2 regions of the Agromyces cucurbitae genome follow, and region 1 is predicted to be linked to the other one. Evidence: predicted binding sites of a transcription regulator. Region 1 holds the regulator's gene; the other holds the start of a gene.
The links. Region 1 encodes LexA, which represses DNA repair genes until DNA is damaged. Its sites were predicted from a motif close to TCGAACANNTGTTCGA; they were not measured.

Region 1 (7,426 bases):
GCGGCGAGCGCCACCCGGACGCCGTCGGCCGGCACGGGCCGGGCGATCGGGTTCCACCTCCGCATGGCGTCGACCGACGAGAAGACCGGCAGCACCCGACGCCCGTCGGGTCCCTCGACCGTGACGATCGACAGCTCCTGGCTCTTGTCGACGGCGTGGCCGTGCGCGCCGACCTCGGTACCGCCGTCGCCGAGCTCGGCGAGCAGGGGGATCAGGAGTCGCGACTCGCCGAATGCCGCCACGACGTCGGCCTGGCCGCCGTCGCCCTCGCGGAACGCCCGGAGCGCCGCGCCGAGCGCGACGGGCGTCGAACCGTCGTCACCGGCGTGCGGGTTCTCGTCGAACGATCGTCCGGCCCAGGGCTGCCCGGCCGAGTCCGCGAGGTGCGGGGGCAACGACCGGGATGCGCCGGGCGCCGCGCCCGAGGCATCCGCGTCGCCCACCGGCTCGTCGCCTGCCGTCATGCCCGTCGCCTCGATCAGTTGCTCGCGACGTCGAGCGCCTCGGCGAGCGTGAACGCGCCCGCGTAGAGCGCCTTGCCGACGATCGCGCCCTCGAGGCCGAGCGGCACGAGCTCGCGGAGGGTCGCGAGGTCGTCGAGGCTCGAGACGCCGCCCGAGGCGACGACCGGGCGGTGCGTGCGGTCCATGACCTGGCGGAGGAGTTCGACGTTCGGCCCCTGGAGCGTGCCGTCCTTCGTGACGTCGGTCACGACGTAGCGGGCCGCGCCGGCCTCCTCGAGCCGGTCCATGACCTGCCACAGGTCGCCGCCGTCCTTCGTCCAGCCGCGGGCGGCGAGCGTCGTGCCGCGCACGTCGAGGCCGACGGCGATCGCCTCGCCGTACTGCGCGATGACCGAGGCGGCCCACTCGGGGTTCTCGAGCGCGGCCGTGCCGAGGTTGATGCGCTTGGCGCCGATCTCGAGCGCGTGCTCGAGCGACTCGTCGTCGCGGATGCCGCCCGACAGCTCGACGTTCACGCCGCGGACCTGGCGGATGACCTTCTTCAGGATGCCGCCGTTCGAACCGCGCCCGAACGCGGCGTCGAGGTCGACGAGGTGGATCCACTCCGCACCCTGGTCGGCCCAGTCGACCGCCGCGTCGACGGGGTCGCCGTAGCTCGTCTCGGTGCCGGCCTCGCCCTTCGTCAGGCGGACCGCCTTGCCGCCGGCGACGTCGACGGCCGGCAGCAGCACGAGGCCGGGGGTCTTGTTGAACTCACTCATCAGTACTGTCCTCGATCGCGGTGGGCCGTCGGGCCCGTCTCAGCCGGCGCAGGAGGCCGGCACAGTCACAGGATCATAGTCGCCCGTGGCGGGTGCGACGCTCCCGTGACCCTCGGATGGCTCAGGCGAGTGCGCCGAGCCAGTTGGAGAGCAGCCGGATGCCCGCATCCGACGACTTCTCGGGGTGGAACTGGGTCGCCGACAACGGGCCGTTCTCGACCGCGGCGAGGAATCGCCCGCCGTGCTCCGCCCAGGTCAGCTTCGGCTGCGGGAACGGCGGCATGACCTCGAGCTGCCACGATTGCGCTGCGAACGAGTGCACGAAGTAGAACCGCTCGTCCTCGATGCCGTCGAACAGCACCGATCCCTCGTCGGGCGAGACGGTGTTCCAGCCCATGTGCGGCAGCACGTCGGCGGGCAGCTCGGTGACGGTGCCCGGCCACTCACCGAGCCCCTCGGTGTCGACGCCGCGCTCGACGCCACGCTCGAAGAGCACCTGCATGCCGACGCAGATGCCGAGCACGTGCCGCCCGCCGGCGAGCCGGCGGTCGATGACCTCGTCGCCGCGCACGGCGCGCAACTGGTCCATGACCGCCTTGAAGGCACCGACGCCCGGCACGAGCAGGCCGTCGGCCTCCATCGCCGCCGTGCGGTCGGCCGTCACGTCGACCTCGGCGCCGGCGCGCTCGAGCGCCTTCGCCGCGGAGTGCACGTTGCCCGACCCGTAGTCGAGCACGACGACGCGCTTGGTGCGGGTCACAGCGCTCCCTTCGTCGAGGGGATGCCGCTCACGAGCGGGTCGAGCGCCTTCGCCTGGCGGAACGCACGGGCGAACGCCTTGAACTCGGCCTCGGCGATGTGGTGCGGGTCGCGTCCGCCGAGCACCGTGACGTGCACCGTGAGGCCGGCGTTGAACGCGATCGCCTCGAACACGTGCCGCACCATCGACCCCGTGAAGTGGCCGCCGATGAGGTGGAACTCGAACCCGTCGGGCTCCCCCGTGTGCACGAGGAACGGGCGGCCGGAGATGTCGACGACCGCCTGCGCGAGCGCCTCGTCGAGCGGGACGAGGGCATCGCCGTAGCGGGAGATGCCCCGCTTGTCGCCGAGCGCCTCGCGGATTGCCTGCCCGAGCACGATGCCCGTGTCTTCGACGGTGTGGTGCACGTCGATGTGGAGGTCGCCCGAGGCCCGCACCGTGAGGTCGGTGAGCGAGTGCTTCGCGAACGCCGTGAGCAGGTGGTCGTAGAACGGCACGCCCGTCTCGATGTCGCTCGATCCGGTGCCGTCGAGGTCGATCGACAGGTCGATGCTCGACTCGCTCGTCTCGCGCTGGACGCGCGCGGTGCGCGAGCGGGACGGGCGCGACGGGGATTCGGCGGTCATGAGTCGATCCTATTCTCGGCGGAGGCCGCGGCCGCGGCGGGAGCGAACACGGCGATCGCCTCGAGGAACGCGGTGGTCTCGGCTTCGGTACCAGCGCTGACCCGCAGGTGTCCGGGGATGCCGAGCTCCCTGATCAGGATGCCGCGCGCGAGCAGCCCCTCGAACACCGCGTGCGGGTCGTCGACGCCGCCGAAGAGCACGAAGTTCGAGCCGCTGCGGTGGGGCGCGAAGCCGAGGCGCGTGAGCTCCGTCGTGATGCGCTCGCGCTGACGCCGGATGTCGTCGACCATCGCGAGCATCTCGTCGGCGTGGGCGAGCGCGCCGAGCGCGGCCGCCTGGGTGAGCGCCGACAGGTGGTACGGCAGGCGCACCAGCCGGAGCGCGTCGATCGTCGCGGGATCACCCGCGAGGTAGCCGACTCGGGCGCCGGCGAACGCGAACGCCTTGCTCATCGTGCGCGAGACGACGAGGCGCGGCCGCCCGTCGAGCAGGGTGAGTGCGCTCGGCGTGCCCGGATCGGCGAACTCGAAGTAGGCCTCGTCGACCACGACGATGCCGCGTGCGGCGTCGGCGACCGCGCGGACCGTGTCGAGCGAGAGCGGCGTACCCGTGGGGTTGTTCGGGGCGCACAGGAAGACGAGATCGGGGTCGTGCTCGCGCACGGCCGCCACGGCGGTCTCGGGACTCAGCTCGAAGTCGTCGTCCCGCTCCGCGGAGATCCAGCGGGTGCCCGTGCCCGAGGCGAGCAGCGAGTACATCGAATACGTCGGCGAGAACCCGAGCACCGAGCGGCCCGGTCCGCCGAAGGCCTGCAGCACCTGCTGCAGCACCTCGTTGGAGCCGTTGGCGGCCCAGATCTGGTCGGGCGAGAGCGCGTGGCCGAGATACCGCGCCAAGGCCTCGCGGAGTTCGGTGAACTCGCGATCGGGATAGCGGTTCAGTCGCAGGATCGCGGCGGCGACGCGGGCGACGATGTCGTGCGCGACGTCTTCGGGGATGGCATGCGTGTTCTCGTTGACGTTGAGGGCGACCGGCACGGCCTTCTGGGGGGCGCCGTACGGAGAGCGACCGCGAAGGTCGTCGCGGATGGGAAGGTCGTCGAGACTCGTCACCGATCCAGCCTAGCCACGCCGATCACGGCGACGACGACGTGCGACACCGTGTGACGGGCGGCGGCACCGCGAGCCGCGCATCGGCGGGCGCTGCATGCCGCACGGGCGTTCTCGCGCTGCGGACGCCCGTCGCGAAGCGGCCGCGTCACTCGGCCGCCGGCACCGCCAGGCGCTGGCCGGGCTCGATCGTCGCACCGTCGAGCTGGTTGAGCCGCACGATCTCGGCGATCGTGTCGCGCGGATCGGCGGACGGCGCGATCGACTCGGCGATCTGCCACAGGGAGGCGCCGGCGTCGACGGTCACGTACTGCAGCGACCCTCCGCCGGAGAGGTCGGCGGCCGCGCCGCCGGCGTTCAACGCCGACGCGAACACCCAGACGGCGATCGGAAGCGCGGCGAGCGTCGTGAAGACGACTCGCCCGCGACGCGTCAGCCGGAGGCGCGTGCGCGCCTCGGCCGGGAAGTCGCTCGTCATGATCGCTGCGCTCATGTCACCCCTCCTGCGTGGACTGCATCCGGCCCTCGGCCGGGAGGGCCGGATGCGAATCTCTGTTCCGAATATATCTTCGAACATCTTCGACTGCAAGCACCGGCCCGCGGATTTCTCCGCATCCGATCTCGCGACACACTCGAACGGATGTTTGCCGCGCCCGCCTGCGGCGGATACAGTTTCGAATGTCTGGCAAGAGTCCAGCAGACACCACCGACATCCGGTCGCAGCGGGCGATCGCAACGAGGGGCGGAGAGCGTGAAGAGCGACAACGACGTGCGCGAGACCGGCAGGGCACGCCGCCGCAAGAGCCTGAGCGCGAAGCAGATCTCGATCCTCGAGGTCGTGCAGCGTTCGGTCGCCACACGCGGCTACCCGCCGAGCATGCGCGAGATCGGCGACGCCGTCGGACTGTCGTCGCTGTCGAGCGTCACGCACCAGCTGAACCAGCTCGAGCTCGCCGGGTACCTGCGGCGCGACCCGAACCGGCCCAGGGCGCTCGAGGTGCTCATCGAGCTGCCGGGCCTCGACGAGCGCGCGCCGTCGGCGGGCGAGCCGGCACCCGTCGCCGACGCCGCCATGGTGCCGCTCGTCGGCCGCATCGCGGCCGGTGTGCCCATCACCGCGGAGCAGCAGATCGACGAGGTGTTCCCCCTCCCCCGGCAGCTCGTCGGCAAGGGCGAGCTGTTCATCCTGAAGGTCGTCGGCGACTCGATGGTCGACGCCGCGATCTGCGACGGCGACTGGGTGGTCGTGCGCTCGCAGCGCACGGCCGAGAACGGCGAGATCGTCGCGGCGATGCTCGACGGCGAGGCGACCGTCAAGGTCTTCCGCCAGCGCGACGGCCACACCTGGCTGCTGCCGCGCAACACCGCGTTCGAGCCGATCCTCGGCGACCACGCCGAGGTGCTCGGCAAGGTCGTCGCCGTGCTGCGAACGGTCTGATCCGCACCGAGCCGCTCGGGGACGCCCCCGGTCGAGCCGACGGTCGTCAGACGGACGCGGCCGCCTCCGCGGACTGGCCGACCGATCGCAACCACTCGCCGATCGCGTGCATGAAGCCCGCATGGTCGTCGCGGAAGACCGTGTGCCCCGTGCCCGGCACCGTGGCGACCGTCATTCCCCTGCGGCGCAGGTCGGCCGCGACCCGGTCGGTGATGAGCAGGCTCCGCTCGGCGAGCAGCACGAGGCTGGGGGCGACGAGTCGCGCGGGCGGCACGAGCGGCCGGGTGTCGGCGAAGCCGAGGATCGTGCGCTTGTCCCAGTCGCGCAGCGTCGCGAGCTCGATGTCGACGTCGGTCGCGCTCCACTTCGGGTTCATCCGCACCAGCGCACCGCGGCGGGGCCTCGGCGCGATCGCGAAGAACAGCTTGTAGGCGAGGCCCATCGGCCCCTTCGGGAACGCGAACGCGGGGTCGACGTAGATCGCCGTGCGCGGCGCGAGCCGGTCGGCGACGAGGCTCGCGACGAGGCCGCCGAGCGAGTGGCCGAGCACCACGTCGGGCGGGCCGTCGAGCATGGGTGCGACCGTCTCGACGACGTCGTCGGCCCACGCCGCCGGGGAGTAGCGCCGCGCCCGCGGGCTGCGTCCGTGGCCGGCGAGGTCGACGGCCAGCACCCGGAACCCCTGCGCCTCGAGTTCGCCGGTGACGCGATGCCACGCCCGGGAGTCCGACATGATGCCGTGGATGAGGATGGCCGTCCGGGCGCCGGCGCCCGTCTCGTGAACCGCGAGTCGCATGCGACGACCGTACGCGGCGCGCCTGAGCATCGACCCGGCGAACCATGCGAACCCGCCGTGCATCGCCCGGTCGTCGGCCTCGAACCATCCCCCGGCCCGGCCGCCGGGGGCACGGGCGGACGCCGGCTCGCGGCATCCGCCCGCAACCCGCCTAGCTCGCGACCGCGACCGCCGCGCGGTCGGCCTCGAGCCGGGCCCGCACGGCGCGAGTGGCCGCGACGAGGTTCGCGAGCGAGGCGACCGTCTCGTCGTAGCCGCGCGTCTTCAGCCCGCAGTCGGGATTCACCCACAGCCGCCCCGCCGGGATGCTCGCTGCCGCACGCTCGAGCAGCTCCTGGAGTTCGCCCGCCGACGGCACCCGCGGCGAGTGGATGTCGTAGACGCCCGGCCCGATGCCGTGGTCGAAGCCGTTCGCGGCCAGGTCGTCGACGACCTCCATGCGACTGCGGGCCGCCTCGATCGAGGTGACGTCGGCATCAAGTCCCCTGATCGCGTCGATGACGACGCCGAACTCCGAGTAGCAGAGGTGCGTGTGCACCTGCGTCTCGGGCGCCGCGGCGGCGGTCGCGAGCGTGAACGACCCGACCGACCAGTCGAGGTACGCCGGCTGGTCGGCGCGCTTGAGCGGCAGCAGTTCGCGCAGCGCCGGCTCGTCGACCTGGATGATGCGGATGCCGGCCCGCTCGAGGTCGGCGATCTCGTCGCGCAGGGCGAGCGCGACCTGGCGCGCGGTCTCGCCGAGCGGCTGGTCGTCGCGCACGAACGACCACGCGAGGATCGTCACCGGGCCGGTCAGCATGCCCTTCACGGGCCGATCGCTCAGCGACTGCGCGAACGCCGACCATTCGACCGTCATCGGTGCCGGGCGCGACACGTCGCCCCAGAGGATCGACGGGCGCGTGCAGCGCGACCCGTACGACTGCACCCAACCGTGCTCGGTCACGGCGAAGCCGTCGAGGAGCTCGGCGAAGTACTGCACCATGTCGTTGCGCTCGGGCTCGCCGTGCACGAGGACGTCGAGGCCGAGCTCCTCCTGCAGGCGCACCACCCGCTCGATCTCGTCGCGCATGAGTGCGGCGTAGGCGTCGACCTCGAGCTCGCCGCGAGCGAGGCGGGCTCGTGCGGTGCGGAGGTCGCCCGTCTGCGGGAACGATCCGATCGTCGTCGTCGGGAGCTCGGGCAGGCCCAGGTCGGCCTGCGCCTCGACGCGCTCGGCCTCAGCCCCGCGCGTGAAGTCGTCGTCGGTGAGGGCGGCGAGGCGCTCGCGCACCGCGGGCACGCGCACGCCGGGCGCCCCTGTGCGGTCGGCGAGGGCAGCGGATGCCTCGGCCAGGGGTCCGGCGACGGCGTCGCGCCCGTTCGCGAGACCCTCGGCGAGCGTCGCGACCTGGCCGACCTTCTGGTCGGCGAAGGCGAGCCAGCCGACGAGCCGCGCGTCGAGCCGCGACTCGTCGGCGACGTCGTGCGGCACG
Region 2 (7,426 bases), on a different contig from region 1:
CGCCGAGGAGGTCGCCGCCGGCGGGCGATGAGGTCACGGCGGCCTCGGGCTGCTCGTGCCAAGACACCTGAGAGAGCCGATGACGGGAATCGAACCCGCGCTGTCTGCTTGGGAAGCAGAAGTTCTACCATTGAACTACATCGGCGCACGCCGCTCGGCGACGTGGAACTCATCCTAACAACGCCGACGTGATTCGCCGCATCCCCGCTGCACCGCCGTCTCCCTCATGATGGTTGCCATGCGACCGGATGCATCGCTCCACCGTTTCGCGACCTCCACCCGGGTCACGACCTTCGAGTTGTTCTTCGACCTCGTCTTCGTGTTCGCATTCACCCAGGTCAGCAGGCTCATGGCCGAGATGCACAGCCCGCTCGGCATCCTGCAGGCGTTCATCGTGCTCGCGCTGCTCTGGGTGTGGTGCGCCTACGCCTGGCTCGGCAATCAGGCCGCGGCGGATCGCGGCCCGGTCCAGGTGGCGATGGCGCTCGCGATGGTGACGGTGTTCATCGCCGCCCTCACGATTCCCGAGGCGTACCACGACTTGCCCGGCGGCTTCAGCGGGCCGCTCGTGCTCGCGCTCGCGTACACGGTGGTGCGCCTGATCCATGCGGCGGTCTACGTGGTCATCGCGGGTGACGATCGCGCTCTTCGCCTGCAGGTCCTGCGCACGCAGGCCGTGGGCCTCGTGCCGGCCTGCACGGTGCTCATCGTCGGAGCGCTCGTCGGCGGCGAAGCGCAGACCTGGATCTGGCTCGTCGCCGTCGTCTGGGACTCCGGGGCGACGTGGTTGAGCTCGCGAGGCGGCGGTGCCTGGCGCATCCACTCGCTCGAGCACTGGGTCGAACGGCACAGTCTCGTCGTGATCCTCGCCCTCGGCGAATCGATCGTGGCGGTCGGCGTCGGGGTCGCCCAGGAGCCGATCGACGCGGCGATCACCGCGGGGACCGTGCTCGCCGTCGGCATCTCGATCATGCTGTGGTGGTCGTACTTCGCCCGGATCCCGGCGGCCGCCGAGGCGGCGCTCGAGCGGCGCGCCGACGCTGCCCGGGTCGACCTCGCGATGCGTGCGCACACGTACGCGCACCTGCCGCTGATCGGGGGAGTCATCCTCGCCGCGCTCGGCGTCGAGGATGCGATGGCCCACATCCACGAGACCGAGGCGCTCGGCTGGTTCGGCGCCTCGGCGCTCGGTGCGGGGCTCGCGCTGTACGTCGGGTCGACGGCGCTCATCGGCCGGCTCTTCGAGGCCGGGGCGGTCGGCTGGCGCATCTCCGGCTCCGTCGCGCTCGCGACATCCATACCGCTCATCGCATACGTGCCGCCGATGGCGGCGCTCGGCATCGAGTTGGTGCTGCTCGCCACCCTCGCGGTCGGCGAAGCCGTCACGACGCGCCGCGCATCGTTGCCCGCTCGGTAGGCTTGGCGCGTGCTGCTCTCCGACCGCGACATCCGTTCCGAGCTCGAGCTGGGGCGCATCGCGCTCGAGCCGAGCGACCCGTCGATGCTGCAGCCGTCGTCGGTCGACGTACGGCTCGACCGGTACTTCCGGCTGTTCGACAACCACAAGTACCCCTACATCGACCCGGCCGAAGACCAGCCCGAGCTCACGCACCTCATCGAGGTGAAGCCCGACGAGCCGTTCATCCTGCACCCGGGCGAGTTCGTGCTCGGTTCGACGTACGAGCAGGTCACCCTGCCCGACGACGTCGCGGCGCGCCTCGAGGGCAAGAGCTCGCTCGGTCGCCTGGGCCTGCTCACGCACTCGACCGCGGGCTTCATCGACCCGGGCTTCACGGGCCACGTGACCCTCGAGCTCTCGAACGTCGCGACCCTGCCGATCAAGCTCTGGCCGGGCATGAAGATCGGGCAGCTCTGCTTCTTCCGCCTGTCGTCGCCCGCCGAGCAGCCCTACGGTTCGGCCGCGTACGCGAGCCGCTACCTCGGCCAGCGCGGGCCGACCGCGTCGCGCTCGTTCCAGAACTTCCACCGCACCGACGTGGGCGTCACCGACGCCGGCGCGAAGGGCGAGTAACCGGCTCGACGGGTCATCGCGTCGAGGGCGCTGCAGGGCGGCGGGCGCGGATGCCTCGCGCCCGAGTCGCACGAGCGCACGAGTGCGCCGCGCAGCCGACTGCCCTACACTCTTGCGACCATGGGCGATTTCGACGGTGTGCTCGCACACGCGGCATCCCGGGGCTGGGCGGCGCCGCGGGCCGCGAGCGGCGGCGCTGAGGCGGCCGACGGGTTCGAGACGGTGCTGCTCGCGGCGAAGGCGGGCGCCCCGTGGGCGTCGGCCGAACTGTGGAACGCCCATGCGGGCGCGGTGGCCGGGTTCCTCCGGGCACGGGGCTCGTCCGAGCCCGACGACCTCACGAGCGAGGTGTTCCTCGCCGTCTTCGACGGGCTCGACCGCTTCGAGGGCGGCGCGACGGAGTTCCGCACGTTCGTGTTCACGATCGCGTACCGGCGGCTCGTCGACGAGCTGCGCCGCCGGGCACGGCAGCCGTCGACCGAGGAGTGGGCCGACGAGGCCGATCCGCGGCGGGCCGCCAGCGCCGAGGAACAGGCCATGGGCCGAATCGGGGATGCCGCGGCCAGGGCCATGCTCGATGACCTGCCGCCCGACCAGCGCGACGTGATGGTGCTGCGCATCGTCGGCGACCTCACCGTCGAGCAGGTCGCCGAGGTGCTCGGCAAGCGAGCGGGCGCCGTGAAGGCCCTGCAGCGACGGGCGCTCACGGCTCTTCGAAAGAAATTCCCCGCAGGGCGTACCCCTGCAGGCCGCTCCGTCGATAGCAGGTAGTGAGATGAGCAACCACCGCATTCACGACGACGAGGCCGCAGCCCTGCTGCGCGGCGAAGTGCCGCCGCAGCGCGCCGACCTCGCGGCCGTGGCCGACGCCGTGGCCGGCCTCCGGCGCGCATCGGCGCCGGTGGCACCGCGTCCGTCGGCCGAGCTGCTGGCGCGGCTCGACGCCGAGCGCGTCGCGGCGGGCTCGATCTCATTCGACCCGAACGCAACGACTGCGGCGACGAGCCAGACCCCCAGTGGCTCGTCGCCGAAGATACGGAGAAGAAGAGTGGCATTCACGGGAATCGCCGGGCTCGGCCTGGCCGCGAAGATCACGATCGGAGCGGTCGCCGCGACCGCGGCGGGCGTCACGGGCGTCGGCGCGGCGGGCGCCGCGGGCGTGCTTCCGGCCCCCGCGCAGGAGGTCTTCGACGGCGTCACCGGCCAGCACGCGGGCGGCCAGGAGGAGCCGGGCGGCGAGCACATCAGCGACTCGGGTGCCGAGCACCGCGAGTTCGGCCAGCAGACCGCCGAAGACGCTCGCCAGAATGGCGAGGAGAAGCGCGACGCCGCGCACGAGAACGCCGAGGAGAGGCGCCAGGCGGGCCTCGACACGGCCGACGAGCACCGGCAGAACGGCGCGGCGCCCGGCGGCGAGGCATCCGAGACCGGCCAGCAGGCCGCCGAAGACGGTGCCGCCAACGGCGACGAGAACAGCCAGACCGGGCAGGAGGTCGCCGACGACGCGACCTCGACCGGTGACGAACGCAGCGGTGACGGTCAGTCGACCGCTGACGACGCGCGTGACGGCGCCCCCACCCCCGAGCGATGAACCTCTGACGTTCTCGCACTCGTCACGACGCGACCCGCGAAACGGGCTCCCGACCGGCTGGGAGCCCGTTTCGTGTTTCTCCTGTCGGTCGGGTGAAGTCGGTCGAGGAGCGCCCGACAAAGGAGGGCGCGTATCGAGACCGCGCCCCGGTTTCGGGTCGGGGAAAGTTCTCCACAGGCTTCGAATATTTCTTCGAATAACGGTGTGTTTCGGCTAGACTCGAGCCATGCCCGGACCCGCTGAAATACCCGCTCTGACCGGGATTTCAGACCTGATCATCGGGCTCGGCGAGGCGTGGCTCGGTGCGCTCATGGCAGGCGCTGCGGGTTCGCCCGATGCGGCCGGTGATGTGCGCCTGATGAGTGACGACGGGCTGGTCCGGGTGACCGAGGCGCTGGGCGAGTTGTTCCGCCGCGTGCAGGCGTTGCAGGCGCCCGTCGCGGCCGAACTCGCGGCCCGCTCCCGATCCGGCGGGGGTGACGACGTCGCGCGCAAGCACGGGTTCTCCTCGGCCGAACGGCTGATCGCATCCACGACCGGCGGCCGGTACCAGGAGGCGGTGAAACTCGTCGCGGTGGGCGCTGCCACGGCGCCGCGGGCGGCGTTCACCGGTGAGCTGCTGCCGCCGCGGCATCCGCATCTCGCGGCCGCGGTCACGGCGGGTGCCGTGTGCGTCGACGCGGCGGAGGTGATCCGCCGGTTCCTCGACGGCATCGCGCCCCGCGCCGATCGAGCCGAGCTCGGCGAAGCCGAGCAGTTCCTCGTCGAGCGCGCCCCGATCGTCGGGGCCGACGGGTTGCACCGCCTCGTGAAGCTGCTGCAGGCGCGACTCGACCCCGACGGGGTGAAGCCCCGGGAGGACGAGTTGCGGGCGGCCCGTGAGTTCCGCATGTGGGAGGACGAGCACGGCATGATCCGGTTCAAGGGTGCCGCCGACCCCGTCAACGGTGCCCCGATCAAGCTCGCGATCGAGACCCTCGTCGGTGCCGAGCTCCACACGGCGCGCGATGCGAAGCGACCTGCTTCGGCCGCGGGCAGCGACGCCGACGACGCGGTCGCCGAGCAGCGCACGATCGCGCAGATGAACCTCGACGCCCTCGCCGACCTCGCCCGCCACTCCCTCGCCGCCGCCGACGGGCCGGCACCGCTGCGACAGGCGACCGTCGTCGCCCGCATCGACGCCGACGCACTCCAGACCGGGCGCGGATACGGCACGATCGATGGCATCGACCAGCCGGTCTCGATCCCCTCGATCGAAGAGCTCGCGATGACGGCCGGGATCGCACCCCTCTACGTCGGCGACGGGTGCGAGCGGGTCCAGTTCGGCCGATCCCGCCGGCTGTTCTCCCAAGCCCAGAAACTCGTCCTCATCGAACGCGACGGCGGCTGCGCCTGGCCCGGCTGCACGAGGCCTCCCTCGCACACGCAGGCGCACCACATCAGGTGGTGGGATCGACACCACGGTCGCACCGACCTCGACAACGGCATCATGCTCTGCAGTCATCACCACCATCGCATCCACGACGACGGATGGATCATCGTCGTCGAGCACGGATTCACGTGGTTCGTGCCGCCCGTGCACCTCGACCCCACCCGAAGGCCGCGCCCCGGCAACCGACGACGGCCCACGATCGCACCACCATCACCCGACATCACCACACTCCTTACGGCGGCTGCCGCCTGAGCGTCTCGTCGAGGCGGCGGCCGTCAGATCGTCGCGGCGGCACCGGTCCGGGGAACGACCTCGTCGACCCCCGCGAGCCCGCCCGTCGCGAACGCGGTGACCGCGTCGAGCACGGGGTCGGCACCGAGCACCCGCACGTGCCCGTAGCCCTCGGTCAGGAGCAGTCGTGAGCGATCGCCGTGGGCCGCGTGCAGGCGAACCGACTCGCTCGACGCCACCTCGCGATCGCCGCGGTCGTGGGCGATGAGCAGTGGAACCCCGTCGGGCAGCGGCGAGCCGACGGAGTCGAAACGGCCGTACGTATCCGGCACCTCGGGCAGCACGCGACGCGCGAACCCGCGCGCGAGCGCATCGGCCGTGGCCGGCCGCAAGCCGAGCCGCGACGAGAACGAGTCGACCAGGTAGCGGGCATCGGCCATGCCGGCGATCGCGGCGACGCCGCTCGCCGCGGTGCCCTCGCGCACCGCCGAGATCGCGGCGAGCGCCCCGAACGAGTGGCCGACGATCAGCCGGAACCGCCCGTGCTGCTGCTGCAGCGCCTCGATCGTGGCGAGGTAGTCGCGGATGTCGGTGCGCCGCCCCCTCGAGTCGCCGTTCGCGGGCGCATCGAACGCGACGAGGCGCATTCCCTCGGCGCGGAGCTCGCGCACGATCGGCGCGAACTGCGACGCGCGCCCGCGCCAGCCGTGCACGAGCAGCACGGTCTCTGCGCCGTGCCCCCACGAGTACGTGACGACGTCGCGACCGCGTACGCGAACATGGCCCCGTTCGGCGTGCTCGTGGACGGCCCGGTCGTGGTCGCGCACGGTGAGCGCCGGTCGGACCCGGCGGAACAGCGGCAGCGCGGCCCGGGCGCCGAGCCCCGGCGAGACGCGATCGGCGGCGCGGATGGAGGCCACCTGGGCGGCGAGGAGAGCGGGCATCGGTTCCTCCTGGGCATCGGGGGTGGCCTCCGCGTCAAACAGACACCAACAATGAATACGAACGATCGTACGCCCACTATACGCACAATCGTGCGTAAAATCGAGAGCGTGAGCGAGATGACGGTCGCCGTCGACGGGCGAAGGGCGCGAGGGGATGCCTCGCGGCGCGCCGTGCTGGGCCACGCCGTCGACCTCGCCTCGGTCGAGGGGCTCGACCAGCTCTCGATCGGCCGCATCGCGATCGCCGCGAACGTCAGCAAGTCGAGCATCGCGACGCTCTTCGGCAGCAAGGAGCGGCTGCAGCTCGCGTCGGTCGAAGCCGCCCGCGAACGCTACTTCGAGACCGTCATCGCGCCAGCCCGCGCGAAGCCGCGCGGCCTGTCGCGCGTCGTCGCCCTTCTCGACCGGGTCGTCGCGTACTCGCAGGACCGGGTGTTTCCCGGCGGATGCTTCTTCTCGGCAGCGGCTGCCGACTTCCACGCGAAGCCCGGCGTCGTGCGCGACGCGATCATCGCCCAGCTCGACGACTGGCTCGGCTACCTCGCCGTGCAGGTGCGCTACGCCGCCGAGGCCGGCGAGATCGACGGCATCACGGGGCCCGACGACGCCGACCAGTTCGCGTTCGAGGTGCAGGGCGTCTTCGAGTGGATGAACCAGCTCGCCGTGATCCGCGACTCCGACGAGCCGTACGTGCGCGCGCGTCGCGGCTTCCGCGCCCGGCTCGTCGCGATCGGGGCCGACCCCGCGGTCGCCGACCTCGTGCTCGAGCCCGGCGCCGCGATGCGCTGACCGCTACCCGCGCGCCGGATCGTCGAGCACGGCCGAGAGGCGAACGAGTGCGGCGACGATCTGCTCGGGGCTCTGTCGTCGTGCTCGGCGGAGGTGGGCGTACGCGTCGGGTGCGAGCGGAGCGAGCAGGACGTCGGGCAGTGCCGTGTCGTCGACGCCCGCCGCCCGGACCTGCGCCGCGACGAAGCTGCGCCAGAACCCGTAGGCGCCGGTCGTGTACCGGGTGGCGCCCTGCTCGGCGCCGAGTGCGAGCGGCAGGTGCCGCTCGAGGAGGTCGACCATGGCGCCGTAGAACGCTCGGAGGCGCTCGGCAGGTGATGCGCCCGGGCCGAGGGGCGGCGGGCCGTCGAAGAGTCGCTGCTGCAGCGCGCGCTCGTGCTCGTCGAGCAGGGCGACCGCGACCGCGG

Region 2: the regulator LexA is predicted to act here: its motif matches at 3,804-3,819, upstream of AC3RJ6_RS00445 (HNH endonuclease signature motif containing protein).

Annotation. Positions count from the first base shown of each region.
Region 1 is NZ_JBYRES010000004.1:28,348-35,773, forward strand. It holds gene AC3RJ6_RS14700 (SseB family protein) at 1-464, opposite strand, end outside; gene priA (bifunctional 1-(5-phosphoribosyl)-5-((5-phosphoribosylamino)methylideneamino)imidazole-4-carboxamide isomerase/phosphoribosylanthranilate isomerase PriA) at 479-1,225, opposite strand; gene hisH (imidazole glycerol phosphate synthase subunit HisH) at 1,347-1,985, opposite strand; gene hisB (imidazoleglycerol-phosphate dehydratase HisB) at 1,982-2,611, opposite strand; gene AC3RJ6_RS14720 (histidinol-phosphate transaminase) at 2,608-3,723, opposite strand; gene AC3RJ6_RS14725 (LysM peptidoglycan-binding domain-containing protein) at 3,869-4,213, opposite strand; gene lexA (transcriptional repressor LexA) at 4,472-5,158, shown strand; gene AC3RJ6_RS14735 (alpha/beta fold hydrolase) at 5,205-5,954, opposite strand; gene metE (5-methyltetrahydropteroyltriglutamate--homocysteine S-methyltransferase) at 6,106-7,426, opposite strand, start outside.
Region 2 is NZ_JBYRES010000001.1:91,025-98,450, reverse strand. It holds gene AC3RJ6_RS00475 (VOC family protein) at 1-31, shown strand, start outside; tRNA gene AC3RJ6_RS00470 (tRNA-Gly) at 75-145, opposite strand; gene AC3RJ6_RS00465 (low temperature requirement protein A) at 239-1,417, shown strand; gene dcd (dCTP deaminase) at 1,427-2,032, shown strand; gene AC3RJ6_RS00455 (RNA polymerase sigma factor) at 2,153-2,803, shown strand; gene AC3RJ6_RS00450 (hypothetical protein) at 2,808-3,623, shown strand; gene AC3RJ6_RS00445 (HNH endonuclease signature motif containing protein) at 3,850-5,307, shown strand; gene AC3RJ6_RS00440 (alpha/beta hydrolase) at 5,331-6,230, opposite strand; gene AC3RJ6_RS00435 (TetR/AcrR family transcriptional regulator) at 6,348-7,019, shown strand; gene AC3RJ6_RS00430 (TetR/AcrR family transcriptional regulator) at 7,023-7,426, opposite strand, start outside.